Regions from separate parts of the Streptomyces sp. NPDC050287 genome, predicted to be linked through region 1. Evidence: riboswitches for the same ligand, from Rfam matches in the RefSeq annotation. Region 1 holds a riboswitch; each other region holds the start of a gene.
What was found. Region 1 has a riboswitch for cyclic di-AMP ahead of ACIBK3_RS46055 (M23 family metallopeptidase). Riboswitches for the same ligand answer to the same signal wherever they lie in the genome.

Region 1 (5,717 bases):
GACGACGGCCACGTGTTCCTGGCCGTCGGTGAGTCCGTGAAAGGTGACCAGTTCGGCGTCGACGCCATAGCCGTCGTGGAAGCGCAGCGGTACCCGGACGCGGGAGCGCGGGGTGGCGGCGGGGAAGTCGGGCATGCGGGTTCTCCCGGGTAGGGGTCCGGTGGGCACATCTGCTTAAGATTTGAAGCAGATCTACGACTCCGGACCCTACCTCATGCTTTAAATTTGAAGCAACGGGATTGTGGTGAGTGTCATGAAGGTGTGCGCCGGTGTCACGGACAAGGCGGGGACGAGCGGCGGCGCCACGGCACGTCGTCCGGGGCCGGGCGGGTGTCGCCGCTCTCCAGGGCTTGTGCGACGCTCGCGCAGATCTCCTCCAGCTGGTCCACCTGTTCCTCGGTGAGCTGGTCGAACAAGGACGCCCGTACGGTCGCCACATGGCCGGGCGCCGTGCGCTCCAGCGTCGCCATCCCCTCCTCGGTCAGCTCGGCGACGCTGCCGCGCTTGTCCCACCGGCAGTTCTCCCGGCGCAGCAGGCCGTCCTTCTCCAGCCGGGTCACCGCGTACGTCAGCCGACTTCGGGTGATCTTCGTGCGCTCGGCGAGGTCGGTCATGCGCAGGCGGTGTTCCGGTGCGTCGGAGAGATTGGCGAGGATGGAGTAGTAGAGGTGGGGCATGCCGGCGTCCTGCTGGAGCTGCCGGTCGATCGCGTCCTCCAGGAGGTGCGTCGCGGCGATGTACGCGCGCCAGGCGCGCTGCTCCTTGGAGGTGAGCCAGCGAGTCGTCATACCCCTAGTGTAGGTTTGTTTCAAATTTGAACCAAGCCCGGCCCGTCCTCGAGAGTGAGCGCGTTCGATGCCGTATCCCTACGTCCTGCTGTCCGCCGCCGTCTCCCTCGACGGCTACCTCGACGACACCGGCCCCGAACGCCTGCTGCTCTCCTCCCCGGCCGACTTCGACCGCGTCGACGAGGTACGGGCATCCGTCGACGCGATCCTCGTCGGCGCCGGGACGATCCGTGCCGACAATCCGCGCCTGCTGGTCAATTCGCCGCAGCGCCGCGCCGACCGTGTCGCCGCCGGGCGGCCCGCGTACCCCCTCAAGGTCGCGGTCAGCGGGTCGGGCGACCTGGATCCGGAAGCGAAGTTCTGGCACACCGGTGGTGAGAAGGTCGTATATACGACCGACAAGGGCGCGGAACGGGCGCGTGCGGTCGGCCTCGGCCTCGGCGGCGACGGCAGCGACGGCGGCGACCCTGACCTCGGCCGCGGTCGTGGCCTCGACGTCGATGTCGTTCCGGTGGGTGCCGGCCTCGACTGGCGGCGGGTTCTGGAACACCTGCACGACGTACGAGGCGTGGAGCGTCTCATGGTCGAGGGCGGCGGTACCGTCCACACGCAGCTCCTCCAGCAGGGCCTCGCCGACGAACTCCAGCTCGTCCTCGCGCCGCTTTTCGTCGGCGATCCGGACGCGCCCCGGCTCTTCGGCCCGGGCGCCTACCAAGGTGGCCGGCTGCGCCTGGCGGAAACCCGGCGGATCGAGGATGTCGTCCTCATGCGGTACGAGCCCACGGCCCCCGGCACCGGCTTGCTGCCCTCCGCCGCCGACCGCCACTGGCTGTCCCTCGCCTGCGAACTGGCCGGCCGGTGCCCGCCGTCGAGCACCGCCTTCAGCGTCGGCGCGGTGATCGTCGCCGCGGACGGCACGGAGCTGGCCCGCGGTCACTCGCGCGAGGGTGACGATCCCGTCGTGCACGCGGAGGAGGCGGCACTGGCGAAGATCGGCTCGGGAGATCCCCGGCTGGCGTCCGCGACGGTATACAGCAGCCTGGAGCCGTGCGCGCGGCGGGCGTCCCGGCCGGTGCCGTGCGCGGGGCTGATCCTGGAGGCGGGGGTACGGCGGGTGGTGACGGCCTGGCGGGAGCCGGACACGTTCGTGGCGGGGGCGGACGGGAGCGGGCTGCTGGAGGGGGCGGGGGTGGACGTGGTGGTGCTCGACGAGTACGAGACGTCGGCGAAGGCACCGAACCGGCACTTGGTGGGCTGACGGTGGTCCCCGTTCGGGGCGGCGGGACGACCGATGCGACATCTGTGCTGCGTATGGCGTACAGTGAAGACACAACGACGCGGGGTGGAGCAGCTCGGTAGCTCGCTGGGCTCATAACCCAGAGGTCGCAGGTTCAAATCCTGTCCCCGCTACTGAAGGCCGAGGGCCGGAATCCGAAAGGGTTCCGGCCCTCGGTGTGTTCGGGGGCCGCCGGGTTCGCGGCTGTCGGCGAGGTTCGATGGTTGTCACCTCGTGTGAGCAGGCATGCGCCCTGCGCATAACAACTGACACACCGTCAACTCCTGTGCGGTCTCTGGTGCCTGGTCAACTCGCCCGTTTTTCGCCGGTGGTGGGGCGTTGGTCCTGCCGGAAATCGTTAATGATCAAGCGGAACGGCTTGGAATACAGGCCTCGCGTCTATTAACGTTCGATAACGCAGCGCGGTCGTCCCAGCCGTCACAAGAGTCGGCTCCGTGCGCACGCGCCGAATCCCGCAAGGGAACCGGGGAACCACCACTTGGGGTGAATCGCTCGTAGACCGTCGTGTCCGCACGGCTGTTTACGCGCGTAGGAGACCTTCCTGCTCCGAACCCGTCAGCTAACCCGGTAGGCGAGAAGGAAGGAAAGGAGCACGCCCACGTGGCGTCCAACCGGCCTGCCCCAGAAGCCCCGTTCGTGCCGAGCCAGCGTGACAGCGAGACCTTCGGCTACGGCGAGTACCGCACCGACGAGGGCCCCTGGACGGAGTGGAACCCCACCGAGGAGTCCCTCCGACCCGTACGCGGCCGGCACCGTGTCGCAAAGCAGCGCGGCGGACTCGCCCGCAGCTCCACCGTCCTGGGCGTCGGCGTCATAGCCGCCGTCGGCGCGGGCGGCATGGCCAGCGCCAACACCGGCAAGCCGCCGCTGTCCATCTCCATGCCCGACCTGCCCTCGGTGGGTTCCCTCCTCTCGGACGATGACACCCCCGAGGTCACCGCGACCGCGCTCAGCACTGTCGGTACGACTTCCGCGCAGACCAAGCAGAGCGGCTCGGACGCCGGTGAGGTCCTGCGGTCCCGGATCCTGGCCCAGGCCGAGCAGCAGCAGGACCAGATCGAGAGCAAGGCCGCCGCCGACGCCGCGGCCGCCGCCGAGAAGCAGGCCGCCGCCGCGAAGAAGAAGGCGGAGGAGGAGGCCCAGGCCAAGGCCGCCGCCGCGAAGAAGGAGGCGGAGGAGGAGGCCGAGAGGAAGGCCGAGGCCGCGCGCCTGGCCGAGCTGGCCAGGCAGTACACGCTGCCGACCTCCTCGTACACCATCACCGGCACCTTCGGTCAGGCAGGCTCGCTGTGGTCCTCCGGCTACCACACCGGCCTCGACTTCGCCGCGCCCACGGGCACGCTCATCAAGGCGATCCACAGCGGGACCATCACCGAGGCGGGCTGGGCCGGTGCGTACGGCTACCGCACGATCCTGACCCTCGACGACGGCACCGAGCTGTGGTTCTGCCACCAGTCCTCGATCAGCGTCAGCGTCGGCCAGAAGGTCAGCACGGGTGACGTCATCGGCCGCGTGGGCGCCACCGGCAACGTGACCGGGGCCCACCTCCACCTGGAGGTCCACCCGGACGGCGCGGACACCGGCATCGACCCGATGTCGTGGCTGCGGAGCAAGGGGCTCAACCCCTGACAGCTGACGGCTGCCGGTTTTACGCGGAATTGGTGAGCGCCTCGGACCTTCGGCGGAATGAGGCGCTCCGTCACGGGTGTTGAAGAGAAGCATGACTTCTCTTCGCAAGCTCGGTTCCTCGGACCTCGAGGTCTTCCCGCTCGCCCTCGGAGGCAACGTCTTCGGCTGGACCGCCGACGAGGCGGCGTCCTTCGCCGTCCTCGACGCCTACACGGCCGCCGGCGGCAACTTCGTCGACACCGCCGACGGCTACTCCGCGTGGGCCGAGGGGAACTCCGGCGGTGAGTCCGAGACCGTGATCGGCAAGTGGCTGGGGGCCCGCGGCAACCGCTCCGACGTCGTCATCGCCACCAAGGTCAGTCAGCACCCCGAGTACCAGGGCCTGTCCGCCGCCAACATCAAGGCCGCCGCCGACGCCTCGCTGCGGCGCCTCGGCACTGACTACATCGACCTCTACTACACGCACTTCGACAAGCCCGAGGTGCCGGTCGAGGAGATCATCACCGCGCTCGACGAGCTGGTCCGGGCCGGCAAGGTCCGCTACATCGCCGCGTCCAACATCTCCCCCGAGCGGCTGGAGGCGTCCCTCGCCTTCTCCGACCGCCAGGGCCTGGCCCGGTACGTGGCCCTGCAGCCCCACTACAACCTGGTCTCGCGCGACACGTACGAGGGCGAGCTCTTGGACCTCGCCGAACGTTCCGGCATCTCCGCCGTCCCGTACTCCGCACTCGCCTCCGGCTTCCTCACCGGCAAGTACCGGCCCGGTACGACGGTCGACAGCGCGCGGGCCGCGGGCGCTTCCAAGCATCTTCAGACCGAGCGCGGCCAGAAGGTCCTCACCGCCCTCGACGAGATCGCCCAGTCCCACGACGCCCCGATCCCCACGGTCGCCCTCGCCTGGCTCGCGGCCCAGCCGACGGTCGCGGCGCCGATCGCGTCCGCACGGACGGTGGAGCAGCTGCCCGCGCTGCTGGGAGTGGCGGACCTGACCCTGACCGAGGCCGAGATCACCCGCCTGACGGACGCGTCGGCCTGAGCCTTTCGGCCCCGTCGACTACGACCGGTACGGGTTGTACGCCGGATCCGGCATCGTCGGATACGCCGGATACCCCGGATACGGCGTCCTCGGAAAGGCCGGATGGGCCGGTGCCGCCGGATATCCCGGATACGGCATCCTCGGATGGGCCGGATGGGCCGACGCCGTCGGATAGCCGTACGCCCCGCGCACCGGCCAGGGCGGCGCCGTCACCGCGACCGGTGGCGCCGTTGCCCGGGCCGCGTGGTCCAGGGCGGGGCGGGCCACGTCGCGGCGGCGCCACAGCTCGTGCAGCAGTTCGCCTTCCCGTACGACGAAGTCGGCTCCCGCCCGGCCGCGGCGTCCCCGGTGCCGTAGGAACGCCAGCGAGGTCGCGTACGCCTCGTACTGCGCCACCGCCCGTGCCGCTGGGCGGCCGCCGTGCCGGCGGGCGTGGTCGCGGGCCATCCGCCGGGCTCGCATCGACCCGAGCGCGTACGGCTCGGCCGGTGTCAGCCATCCCGCCACGGCGTAGGCGGGCAGTTCCTCCCGCACGGTCTTCAGCTCGCGCTGCCGGGTCCAGATGACCAGCCAGGTCAGCAGGCCGAACGCGGGCACCATGAACGCCGCGTACACGGCGAAGAAGCCGTACTCGCCGAAGGCCGAGGAGCCGTTCCAGATGGCGTGCATGCCCATCGCGAGCAGCAGCCCGGACAGCGGCAGCAGCACCCGGCGCAGGTGCTGGCGGTCGGCCGACAGCGCGGCGACGCCGAAGCCGATGCCGGTGAGGACGGTGAACAAGGGGTGCGCGAACGGCGACATGACGACGCGCACGAAGAAGGTCGCCGCGGTCACGGAGGCGATCCCCCGGTCGCCGGTGAGCTGGTCGGTGCCGAACGCGGTGCCGAGATAGAGGATGTTCTCGGTGAAGGCGAACCCGGTGGCGGTGACCCCGGCTATCACCACCCCGTCGACGATCCCGGTGAAG
Region 2 (5,717 bases), on a different contig from region 1:
CCGATCCGTTCCATGATCGAGAGCAGGACGAGAGCCCCCGCGCCGATCACGTCGACGCGCCCCGGATGCATGGAGGGGACGGCAGCGCGCTCGGCGTGGGTGGAGCGCAGGAGCCGGTCGGTGATCTCGCGGACCTTGTCGTACGGGATCCGGGAGTGGTGGATCGCCGTCGAGTCGTACTCGGGGAGGTCCTGCGCGATCGCGGAGAGCGTCGTCACCGAACCGGCCAGACCCACCAGCGTGCGTGCCTCACGCAACGGGACCGTCTGCTCGGCGAGGTCGAGGGCCGCCTCGATGTCGGCCCGCATCGCCGCGATCTGCTCCGGCGTCGGCGGGTCGGTCACCTTGCCGTCCGCCACCAGGTGGCGCTCGGTCATCCGGACGCAGCCGACGTCCACGGACCGGGCCGCCCGCACGTGGTCCTCGCCCACGACGAACTCGGTCGAGCCGCCCCCGATGTCCACGACCAGGAACGGGCGGCGCAGGTCGTCCCGTCCCGCCAGTTCCCGCGTCGCGCCGGTGAAGGAGAACTCGGCCTCCTGGTCGCCGGTGATGACCTCGGGCTCGACCCCCAGGATGTCCAGCACCCCGCGGACGAACTCTTCCCGGTTCTCCGCGTCCCGGGAAGCGGACGTCGCCACGAAACGCAGGCGCTCGGCGCCGTGCTCCTTGATGGCCGCCGCGTACTGACGGCAGGCGGCGAAGGTCCGCTCCAGCGCCTCGGGGGCGAGACGGCCCGTCCGGTCGACGCCCTGGCCGAGCCGGACGATCGTCATACGGCGGTCCAGATCGACCAGTTCACCGGTCTCGGGGTCCGCGTCCGCGACGAGGAGGCGGATGGAGTTCGTACCGCAGTCGATGGCGGCGACTCGGGTCACTGGTCGTCCTCCTCGGCGGAGCCGTCCTGCGGGAGCGTCACGCACGCCCCCTTGCGCCACCACTCGGGCAGCATCTGAAGCGCCTCGTCGCCCAGCGGGTTCACGCCGGGACCGGCGGCCAGGGAGTGGGCGACCAGGACGTGCAGGCACTTCACCCGGTCCGGCATGCCGCCCGCGCTGGGGAAGCCCGTCAGCTCCTCGATCTGGTCCCGGCGCCGGATGTAGTCCTCGTGCGCGGCCCGGTAGGCGGCGGCCAGCTCCGGGTCGCTCTCCAGGCGGGCCGTCATCTCCTTCATCACGCCGTTCGCCTCCAGCGTGCCGATCGCCGAGGACGCCTTCGGGCACGTCAGGTAGTACAGCGTCGGGAAGGGCGTGCCGTCGGGCAGGCGCGGGGCCGTCTCCACGACGTCCGGCTGTCCGCACGGGCAGCGGTGCGCGATGGCGCGCAGGCCGCGCGGCGGGCGGCCCAGCTGCTGCTTGAAGGCCTCGACGTCCGCGTCGGTGGGCTCGGTGCGGGGAGTGGTCGGCGGGGGCGTGTGCATGCCTGTCTTTCTGGTCGTTCAGTTCACTGGCCGGAGGCGTCGGCCTTGTCGACGCCGTCCCAGAGGTTCGCGTACCAGGGGCGGTCGGCCGCGCCCAGGTCGGCGCGCGACTGCTTGGCAGCGTTCGGGTCGATGACGATGAAGCCCGTCTCGCCAGGCATCACGTAATGCAGCCGCTGCCGGATCTGCTGCTCCGCGTACGCGTCGTCCTGCCAGCGTGCCTTGAGGTCGCGCAGCTGCTCGACCCGCTGCCGGGCCTGCTCCTGCAGACGCTGCTGGTCGGCGATGTCGCCGCGCTGGGAGACGTACTGCCTTATGGGGTAGGCCAGCGCCACGACCAGCGTGCACAGCACGAGGGCGAGCAGCGCCGCGCGGCCGGTGAGCCGGGAGCGGCGGGCCTGCCGTTTGGTCTGGGAACGGTAGACACGGGCCGCCGTCTGCTCGCCGAGCAGTCTGATCCTGGTCGCGGTGGAGAACCGGTCCCGGTCCTTCACGGCCATGTCCCCGCCTCCCCATCACACGTGCCTACGTCCCCGCACACGGTACGGGACCGGGTACGGGGACGTACGTACGACTGGCTGAGGATCGACCTTGGCGAGGTCAGCCCTCGGAACGGTCAGCCCTTGAGCGGTCAGCCCTTGAAGCGCGGGAAGGCCGAGCGGCCGGCGTACACCGCGGCGTCGTCGAGGATCTCCTCGATGCGCAGCAGCTGGTTGTACTTGGCGACGCGCTCGGAACGGGCCGGGGCGCCGGTCTTGATCTGGCCGCAGTTGGTGGCGACGGCGAGGTCGGCGATGGTGACGTCCTCAGTCTCGCCGGAGCGGTGCGACATCATGCACTTGAAGCCGCTGCGCTGGGCCAGCTCGACGGCGTCCAGGGTCTCGGTCAGCGAGCCGATCTGGTTCACCTTGACGAGCAGCGCGTTCGCGGCGCCCTCCTCGATGCCGCGGGCCAGGCGCTCGGGGTTGGTGACGAACAGGTCGTCGCCGACGATCTGGACCTTGTCGCCGAGGCGGTCGGTGAGGACCTTCCAGCCCGCCCAGTCGTCCTCGAACAGCGGGTCCTCGACGGAGACGAGCGGGTAGGCCGCGACGAGCTCCTCGTAGTACTCCGTCATCTCGGCGGCGGAGCGCTCCTTGCCCTCGAAGAGGTACTTGCCGTCCTTGTAGAACTCGGAGGCGGCGACGTCCAGCGCGAGGGCGATCTGCTCGCCGGGGATGTAACCGGCCTGCTTGACGGCCTCGAGGATCAGGTCGAGGGCCTCGCGGTTGGAGCCGAGGTTCGGGGCGAAGCCGCCCTCGTCGCCGAGGCCGGTGGACAGGCCCTTGGTCTTCAGCACCTTCTTGAGGGTGTGGTAGACCTCGGTGCCCCAGCGCAGCGCCTCGGAGAAGGACTCCGCGCCGATCGGCGCGATCATGAACTCCTGGATGTCCACGTTGGAGTCGGCGTGCGAGCCGCCGTTCAGGATGTTCATCATCGGCACCGGCAGCAGGTGCGCGTTCGGGCCGCCCAGGTAGCGGAAGAGCGGGAGGTCGCTGGCCTCGGAGGCGGCGTGGGCGACGGCGAGCGAGACGCCGAGGATGGCGTTGGCGCCGAGCGAGCCCTTGTTGTCGGTGGCGTCCAGGTCGAACATCGCCTGGTCGATCAGGCGCTGCTCGGTGGCGTCGTAGCCGACCAGCTCCGGGCCGATCTGCTCGATGACGGCCAGCACGGCCTTCTCGACACCCTTGCCCTGGTAGCGGTTCGGGTCACCGTCGCGGAGCTCGATGGCCTCGAAGGCGCCCGTGGAGGCGCCGGACGGGACGGCGGCACGACCGGTGCTTCCGTCGTCGAGGCCGACCTCGACCTCGACCGTGGGGTTGCCTCGGGAGTCCAGGATTTCCCGGGCTACGACGACGTCGATGGACGGCACGAGCATCTCCTTCTGGGATGTGACGCGGGTACGCGGGCCGCAGGGCCCGTGGTGCACGGAGCCGCGGTCGGCTCCGCGAGATGAGCCTAACCGCCCAGGGCCGATCGGCCATGCGCTCGCCCACCTCTTGGGCAGAACCGAGAGTAAATTGTTTCCGAACGGAACAAAGCCGGAGCCCAAAAAAGCCCCGCCCCGGTGCGTACGGGGGAATACGCACCGGGACGGGGAGCCCGTGGGGACAGGGGGACCCTCCACGAGGCCTTCCGCGGAAGAACCACGGATGTGAGGCGGTGCAGCCGCCGACCCGATTACTTCAGGTGCAGCTGCTGACCCGGGTAGATGAGGTTGGCGTCCTGGACGATGTCCTTGTTCAGCTCGAACAGCTTCGCCCAGCCGCCCTTGACGTCGTGCGCCTCGGCGATGGAGCTGAGGGTGTCGCCCTTGACGACCTTGTACTCGCCGTCGCCCTTCTTGACCTTCTTGCCGGTCGGTGTGGTGACGGTCTTCTTCGCGGCCGGACGCTCGGCGGAGCGGGAGGCCTGCTGCTCGGTCGTGGAGCGGGTGGTGCTCTTCGAGGAGCTGCTGGAGCCGCTGCCGGAGCCGTTCGACGAGGAGCCGGCGCTGCTGCCGCTGTAGGAGGCGCCGGACAGGCCCTTGCCGCAGACCGGCCAGGCACCCTTGCCCTGCGAGGCGAGGACCTTCTCGGCGACGGCTATCTGCTGCGCCTTGGAGGCCTGGTTGGCCTGCGGGGCGTAGGCGGTGCCCCCGTACGCGGCCCAGGTGGAGGCGGAGAACTGCACGCCGCCGTAGTAGCCGTTGCCGGTGTTGATGGACCAGTTGCCGCCTGACTCGCACTGGGCGACGGCGTCCCACTCGGAGGCGGTGGCGGCGGAGGCGTTGCCGGCCGCCATCAGCGGGGCGGCGACGGCGGCGCCGGTGACACCGGCGATGGCGATGGCCCGAGTGGCCTTGGACGGACGACGGTGCTTGCCCTTGCCGGAAAACAGCATGGAAGGATCCCCTCACCGACGCCTGCGAGGTGAGCTGTCGGGTTCGGGCCGGTTGAGTTGCCCGGCCGCACACCTTTCGGTGCGCGGCTTCACCCCGAGCCGGTGCCGGCCGCGAGTCCCCGGAGGGCCTCAACTGCCGGACCCGGCGCTTACCTTGGGTCCCCCGCTCCTGCCTACGGCGCTTGACGCGACGACTGTTCCCGGGCAACCGCTGGCAGGATTCGGCGTTGCGGCAGCCGGGGCTCGTGGTGACGAGCGGTCCTGACCGTAGACACGCGATCCGGGGAATTTCAAAGACGATCAAGGCTTCTGAGACTCATCCCACACTTTCACCAACCCGGACATTCGGTGCGAAGTATGCGTGAACTCCCGTTGCTTTTCGCCCTATTCGACACCAAGTCCAAGGGTCTGACCGGGAGTGATGCGACTCGGGTCGGCGCCGATGGCCTGCTTGTTCTCCTCATAGAGCGCGCGCCATCCGCCTTGGAGGTCAAGGGAGTCGGCGATGGACGCGAGCGTGTCCCCGACGCGAACCGTGTACGAGTCACCGCGGGCCGCGTGACGGCCGCCGGAGGAGCCGGCGTCACCGGTGCCGGCGAGCGTGCCCTCCGGGGCGCTGCCGCCGCGGTGCTTGCCGCCGGCCGCGGCGTCGGTGTCGAGGGCTCCAGCGTCAAGGGCTCCGGTGTCGACGAGGCTCGAAGAGCCGCCCACCCGCCAGGAGTTGTCCGAGTCGTCCTGCTCGGTCGCACCCGCGGACGTGCCGCCGGGATTCCGCGAGCCACCGGCGCCCGGACCAGAACCGGCGGAACCGGAGGAACCGGAGGAACCCGATGAATCAGGGGAATTGGAAGGATCAGAGGAGGAGCCGGACTTGACTGAATTGTCCGCCGAGTCCGAGGAATTCGACGCACCCGAGGAGGCGTCCGACGACGGTGTGGAGGCGGACGGCGAAGGTGCGCCCGAGGCGGCACCCGAGGACGCGCTTCCGGACGAACCGGACAACAGGCCACCGGAGTCAGACAGGCCGGACGAGTCCGAGCCGCTCGACGCGTCCGATCCGCCGCTTCCCAGACCCGTGTCGACGTCGGCCGATTTGGAGTCCTTGCTCAGCCCGTTGAGCAGTCCACAGGTGGACCAGTAGCCGACACCCTTGTCCGCGAGGATCTTCTCGGCGACCGCGATCTGCTGGTTACGGCTGGCCTGGTCGGGGCGCGAGGCGTAGTCGAGACCGCCGTGCTTCTCCCAGTCCGCCTGGGCGATGTGGAGTCCGCCGAAGTATCCGTCGCCGCTGTTCTCGCTCCAGGAGCCGCCGGTCTCGCAGTTGGCGACCTGGTCCCAGGTGGTGCCGCTGGCCGCGCTGGCGCCGGTGGCGGCG
Region 3 (5,717 bases), on a different contig from region 1:
GCCCTCGGGCCGGCGGTCCGCGAGAAGTACCGCGAACCGGTCGGCCCAGCCGACGAACGCCCCGTCGGGCCCGGGGTCGCCGACGCCCTCGGTGAAGCTGTCCCCCACCGCCACGTACGACCCGATCACTGATGTGTTGTCACTCTTCGAATCGTCTGCCACATCGGCCCATGATTCCCCTTCGGATGTGAGCTACGCGACCGTAGGAAAGGGTTGACGGGCGGTGAGATAAGCCACTGACCAAGGGTTGGTCAAACCAGGAATAGCCTTCTTGTCAACGCTGTTGGAGCTTCGACTGCCACACCCGGAACCCGGAGATCCGGAAGTGGCTCCAGGTGGTCCGGAAGGCGAAGTGCCCACTCGTGTACGGCTCCGGGTCCCGGTAGTCGAACACCAGCCGTCCGTTGTTCCACCATCGCACCGTCGGACCGTCGGAGACGATCCGCACCCGGTTCGGCCGGTTGGCCACGAGCAGCGGCTCCGAGTAGTCGTAGACGAGCGGCCGGACGCCGGGCTCGCCGACATAACGGCGCAGCCGGGTCGTGGTGTTGGTGTTGGCGCCGTAGCCGGCGTAGTACGTCTTCAGGAAGTCGTATTCCGCGAGCGCACCGCCCCGCGCGGTGGCGAACAGGTCGTCAGGGGAGCGGACGTCGAGGGCGTTCCAGAAGTTGTTGAGGTCGGACACGCGGTCGTTGACCCCGCCCTCGGACACCGGCGTGGCGGTGTACTCCAGGATGTACGGTCCTTCGAGCCGCTTCCTGAACCAGACCGTCGCCCCGGCGGGCACGTCGATCTCCAGGATTCCCTTCGAGGCGGCGACGGTGCCGCCCTGCTCGAGTTCCACGGCCCACTGTCCGAGGCCGTGGCGGAAGTCGTCGTGGGCGATCAGGCGGCGGTGGCGGGGCGAGGCGCTCGCGGTGGCCGTGGGGGCGAGGGCCGTGAGGGCGGCACCGGCCGCCAGGGCTCCGAACGCTCTGCGCGTGGTCGTCACGGGAAGCGGCTCCTTCGGGAGGGGTGATGGAGGGTTGGGGGCGACAGCGGGAGAAAGCGCTTACCCCGCAACGGAGTTCACTGTGACCTGACCGACCCCGCGCTGTCGACACCTCGGTCGCCCCTGCCACATGACCGCAATGTGATGATCAGGACGAGACAGGAAGTCCGCCGAGCCCCGGACATACCGAAGGCCGGACCCGGGGATCGGGGTCCGGCCTTCGGCAGCGTGTCAGGCAGATGGTCTACGGGGCGTCAGCCGACCGAGACGCCCTTCGTGCGGAGGTAGGCGACCGGGTCGACGTCGGAGCCGTAGTCCGGGGTGGTGCGGATCTCGAAGTGCAGATGCGGTCCGGTCACGTTGCCGGTCGCGCCGGAGAGGCCGATCTGCTGGCCCTCGGACACACTCTGCCCGCTCGAGACGGAGAGCGATGACAGGTGCGCGTACTGCGCGTAGTAGCCGTCTGCCAGCCTGATGACGACCTGGTTGCCGTACGCGCCGCCCCAGCCCGCGGAGACGACCGTGCCCGCGCCGACGGCCTTGAGCGAGGTGCCGGTCGGGACGACGAAGTCGACCCCGGTGTGGTAGCCGCTCGACCACATGCTGCCCGCCATGTGGTACGGCGTGCCGATGGCGGCGCCGGAGACCGGGAGGGTGAAGCCACCCGCGGTGGTGGTGGTCTCCGCGCTCTGAGTGGCCTCCGTCGGCTTCTGAGACGAGGACGACTTCGACGAGGAGGACGACTTCGGCGAGGAGGCGGACGCACCCGAATCCTCGGAGGGCGACTCGGACTTCGTGGTGCTCGCCGCGGCCTTCTTGCCGATCGTGAGCTTGAGGCCGGGATGGATCAGCGACGGGTCGTCGCCGACGGCCTGGCGGTTGTCGTCGTAGAGCCGGTGCCAGCCACCGCTCACATTCTGCTCGTCTGCGATCTTGGCGAGGTAGTCGCCGGTCCGCACGGAATAGGTCCTCACATCCGAACCCCGCACGGAAGCCGCCTTTTCGGCCACCGCCTTTTCGGTCACCGACTTCTTCGCGGCGACCGGAAGAGACGACTGAGCGGAATTGCCCGAAAGGGAATGGGCACTCGCCGCATGGGCACCGGTGGCCCCCAGAAGCGGAAGGGCGAGTGCGGCGCCGCCGGTTCCGGCGACGGCTATGGAACGGGTGAAGCGCTGGGTCTTCGGACGGCGGTGCTTACCCTTCGCGGGCATGGCGAATTCCTCTCCGGCGCCTGCGAGGTGAGCTGTCGGGTGCGGACTGGAGATGCCCGGCCGCTCCGAAGAAACGGCTTTACCCCTAGCCTGTTCCGGAGACCGGAACAGGCGGTTGTGCCTGTGGGTCCCCCGCTCCTGCCGTGTACGGGTGAGTGTGTGCGGGATCCGGGCGGCGGCAGGATTGGGCGTCCGTCCGGATGGAATCGTGAAGGTAAGCGACCAAGACGCGCAGGGACAAGTGAGAGGTTGCGTCCCATTGCGTTCCTGTTGATTCCCCAAGGGAATGACCGGTCACCCTCCGTCGATCAGGAGGAAGCCCCTCACCCGAATCCCCTTGAAACACGCGAGAATTACGTGGACATGACGGGCGACGCACGGTCACGAATATGACGCTCCTCACGCGCCGCCCCACAGAACGCCTGATTCCACATGGAGTTGGAATGAAGGCGCCAATTAGGGCACAACTCTCAGATGCGGCGCAGCCGGAGAACTGTCGCGTCCAGATCTCCCCGCAAACCGGTACGCAGTCCGTGGTGCAGCAGCACCGCCCCTCGGTGCACTTCGCCCGTTTCACGGCATTCGTACGACGCTGTCGGGTCGAGCCCGCGCAGCCGCAGTGCCGGTACCGGCTCACCGTAGTGCTGGGCCTGGAGCCAGGCGAGAACGACCGCCTCGTCGCCGAGGACGTACTGCACCGCGCTCAGCCCGCCCTCCGGGGGCCGCAGCCGGTAGAGGTCGCCGCGCTGCACGAGGGGCCGGATCTCCTTGTAGAGAGCGACCCACTCGCCGGCCTCGGCGAGTTCCTCGTCGGTCCACTCGGCGAGGTCTCCGCCGACCCCCAGCACTCCGGCCATAGCGCTGACGAACCGGAACCGCAGGGAGCTGACCCGGCCGTTGAGCTGCGTGTTGGGGCTGTCGGTGACCCAGGCGGCCATCACGCGCGCGGGGTGGATCTGACTGAAGCCGTGCTGGATGGCGAGCCGGTCGAGCGGGTCGGTGTTGTCGGAGGTCCACACCTGGTCCGTACGGCTCATCACACCGAGGTCGATCCGCCCGCCGCCGCCCGAGCAGGACTCGAAGGCGACGTTCGGGTGGGCCTGACGCAACCGGTCGAGCAGGCGGTACAGCGCGGTCACGTGGTCGACCCACAGACGCTGCGGGTAGGGGTCGCCGGGCCAGCCGGCGTCGGTGAAGCAGCGGTTGAAGTCCCATTTCACATAGTCGATCGGGGCACTGGAGAGCAGGGTGTGGAGCTGTTGCCAGAGGTACTCCTGGACGTCCTCGCGGGCGAGGTTCAGTACGAGCTGATTGCGCAACTCCGTCCGCTTTCGTCCCGGTTGGTACTGCACCCAGTCCGGGTGGGCGCGGTAGAGGTCGCTGTCCGGGTTGACCATCTCCGGCTCGACCCAGATGCCGAACTGCATGCCGAGGTCGTGCACGGAGTCGGCGAGGGGCTTGAGGCCCTGCGGGAAGCGGTCGGGGTTGGGCGTCCAGTCGCCGAGGCCTGCCCGGTCGCTGGTGCGCTTGCCGAACCAGCCGTCGTCGACGACGAACAGCTCGACGCCGATCGCCGCGGCCCGGCGGGCCAGCACCCCCTGCTGCTCCTCGGAGATGTCGAACTCCGTGGCCTCCCAGGAGTTGAACAGCACGGGCCGGTCCCGGTCCGCGTCCGGGATGACGTACGCCCGCTGGTAGGCGTGCCAGGCACGGCTCGCCCCGCCGAAGCCCCCCTCGCTCCACAGGCCGGCGAAGACGGGCGTGGTGAAGGACTCCCCCGCCTCCAGACGGAGCAGGCCGGAGTCGTCGTAGCCCGCGCCGCCGGTGATCTGCACGCGCGTGTCGGGCAGCTCGGCCACGGCGATGCGCCAGGACCCGGACCAGCCGAGGGCGCAGCCGTACACCTCGCCGCGCTCCTCGGTCGCGTCGGTGTCGAGCGCGACCCACGGCAGGTGCTGGTGCCCGGTGTGGCCGCGGCGGCTGCCGATGACCTTCTCACCGTAGGTGAGGGGGGCGCGCACCAGCCGGGACTCCGCCGCCCAGCGGCCGTGCAGCTGGGACAGCCGCCAGCCGCCGTCACGGTCGGGCAGGGTCCAGGTGGCCGAGTCGGCGCGCAGGAGCTCCACCGCGGGCCCCTGGTTGTCCAGGCTCACCCAGCGCTCCACGACGTCGTGCCGCATCCGGTAGTGCAGCGTGATCGCGAGCCCTCCGTCCCGGAACCGCAGCCGCAGTTCGTCGTCCTCGGCCCGCTCGTACGCCTCGAAGGTCCACTCGGTGCCGCGTCGCTCGTCCGTGCGCACGGACAGGGCCGGGCGGACGAAGCGGGGGCCGCCCTCGACGGGGTACTCCTCGCGTCCGTCGAGCGGGGACTCGAAGGGCCAGTAGTCCGGCAGCGGGCGTACGGCGAGGGCCTCGGCGTCGGCGAGCCCGATCCGTGGGCCCCAGTGCAGGTGCAGCAGCTCGTCACCCTCGGTGAGGTGGAGGGCGTAGCTGCTGGCCGGCCCGGACAGAATCCACGTACGGCCGTTGTCGGCGATTTCCAGCATGCAGTCCCTCACAGATACCAACAGACACGAACAGGTGTAATCAAGCCTCAACATCATCAGGGTCGGCGCACCCTCGGTGCAACGCCTGTGGACAACTCATTGCCTCAGGAACCCATGTCGTATCGTCGAGTGCGTGCCTGTCGCCGAGCCGCGTCGACGGGATCCGAACGAGGAGGAGCCCGTGACGCAGCAGGTCCCGTCCACCGAACCCGACCTGACCGGAGTGCGCAACTTCCGCGACGTGGGCGGGCTGCCGACGGTGGACGGACGCCGGGTGAGATACGGGGTGCTGTTCCGCAGCGGCCACCTCGCACACGCGACCGAGGAGGACGCCGCCTTCTTCTCCTCCCTGGGCCTGCACACGATCTTCGACTTCCGCAACGCGGCGGACCAGAGGCTGGAAGGGCCCGACGTCGAGCTGCCGGGCGTGCGCAACGTGAACCTGCCGCTGACCGACCCGGCGGACGGCGCCGAGTTCTGGACGATGGTCCGGGACGGCGAGATCGACCAACTGCGCGAGATCCTCGGCGAAGGCAAGGCCGCCAACCGGATGATCGCCTCGTACCGCACGATCATCAAGGAGCGCACCGCCGAGCATTCCCGGGTGCTGCACGCGCTCGCCGAGGACAGCCTTCCCGTGCTGATGCACTGCGCGGCCGGCAAGGACCGCGCGGGGCTGTCCGTCGCGGTGACGCTGCTCGTCCTGGGCGTGGAGCGGGAGGCGATCGTCGCCGACTACCTGGAGTCGAACGCCAAGCACCGCCGCTACAAGGTGCGCCGCAGCGGCACCTCGGCGTCGGCCTACTCCCCCGAGGTGATGGAGTTGCTCAGCCCGCTCTTCGAGGCCCGGGTCGAGTATCTGACGGCCGCGTTCGAGACGATCGACGAGACGTGGGGCGGCGTCGACGCGTACTTGGAGATGGGGCTGGGAATCACCCCGGAGATCCGGGACCGGCTGCGGGAACG

Region 2: another riboswitch for cyclic di-AMP. It lies ahead of ACIBK3_RS36500 (transglycosylase family protein); the one in region 1 lies ahead of ACIBK3_RS46055 (M23 family metallopeptidase).
Region 3: another riboswitch for cyclic di-AMP. It lies ahead of ACIBK3_RS32000 (peptidoglycan DD-metalloendopeptidase family protein); the one in region 1 lies ahead of ACIBK3_RS46055 (M23 family metallopeptidase).

The regions. Positions count from the first base shown of each region.
Region 1 covers NZ_JBITIY010000032.1:16,849-22,565, reverse strand. The annotation lists gene ribA (GTP cyclohydrolase II) at 1-135, opposite strand, end outside; gene ACIBK3_RS46070 (MarR family winged helix-turn-helix transcriptional regulator) at 273-788, opposite strand; gene ACIBK3_RS46065 (dihydrofolate reductase family protein) at 856-2,046, shown strand; tRNA gene ACIBK3_RS46060 (tRNA-Met) at 2,125-2,198, shown strand; cyclic di-AMP (ydaO/yuaA leader) riboswitch at 2,519-2,674, shown strand; gene ACIBK3_RS46055 (M23 family metallopeptidase) at 2,686-3,714, shown strand; gene ACIBK3_RS46050 (aldo/keto reductase) at 3,806-4,750, shown strand; gene ACIBK3_RS46045 (PrsW family intramembrane metalloprotease) at 4,769-5,717, opposite strand, start outside.
Region 2 covers NZ_JBITIY010000013.1:264,468-270,184, reverse strand. The annotation lists gene ACIBK3_RS36520 (exopolyphosphatase) at 1-878, opposite strand, end outside; gene ACIBK3_RS36515 (DUF501 domain-containing protein) at 875-1,420, opposite strand; gene ACIBK3_RS36510 (septum formation initiator family protein) at 1,444-1,920, opposite strand; gene eno (phosphopyruvate hydratase) at 2,052-3,338, opposite strand; gene ACIBK3_RS36500 (transglycosylase family protein) at 3,641-4,342, opposite strand; cyclic di-AMP (ydaO/yuaA leader) riboswitch at 4,347-4,533, opposite strand; gene ACIBK3_RS36495 (transglycosylase family protein) at 4,727-5,717, opposite strand, start outside.
Region 3 covers NZ_JBITIY010000010.1:166,550-172,266, reverse strand. The annotation lists gene ACIBK3_RS32010 (SGNH/GDSL hydrolase family protein) at 1-129, opposite strand, end outside; gene ACIBK3_RS32005 (DUF6250 domain-containing protein) at 275-991, opposite strand; gene ACIBK3_RS32000 (peptidoglycan DD-metalloendopeptidase family protein) at 1,246-2,205, opposite strand; cyclic di-AMP (ydaO/yuaA leader) riboswitch at 2,210-2,369, opposite strand; gene ACIBK3_RS31995 (alpha-galactosidase) at 2,676-4,751, opposite strand; gene ACIBK3_RS31990 (tyrosine-protein phosphatase) at 4,933-5,717, shown strand, end outside.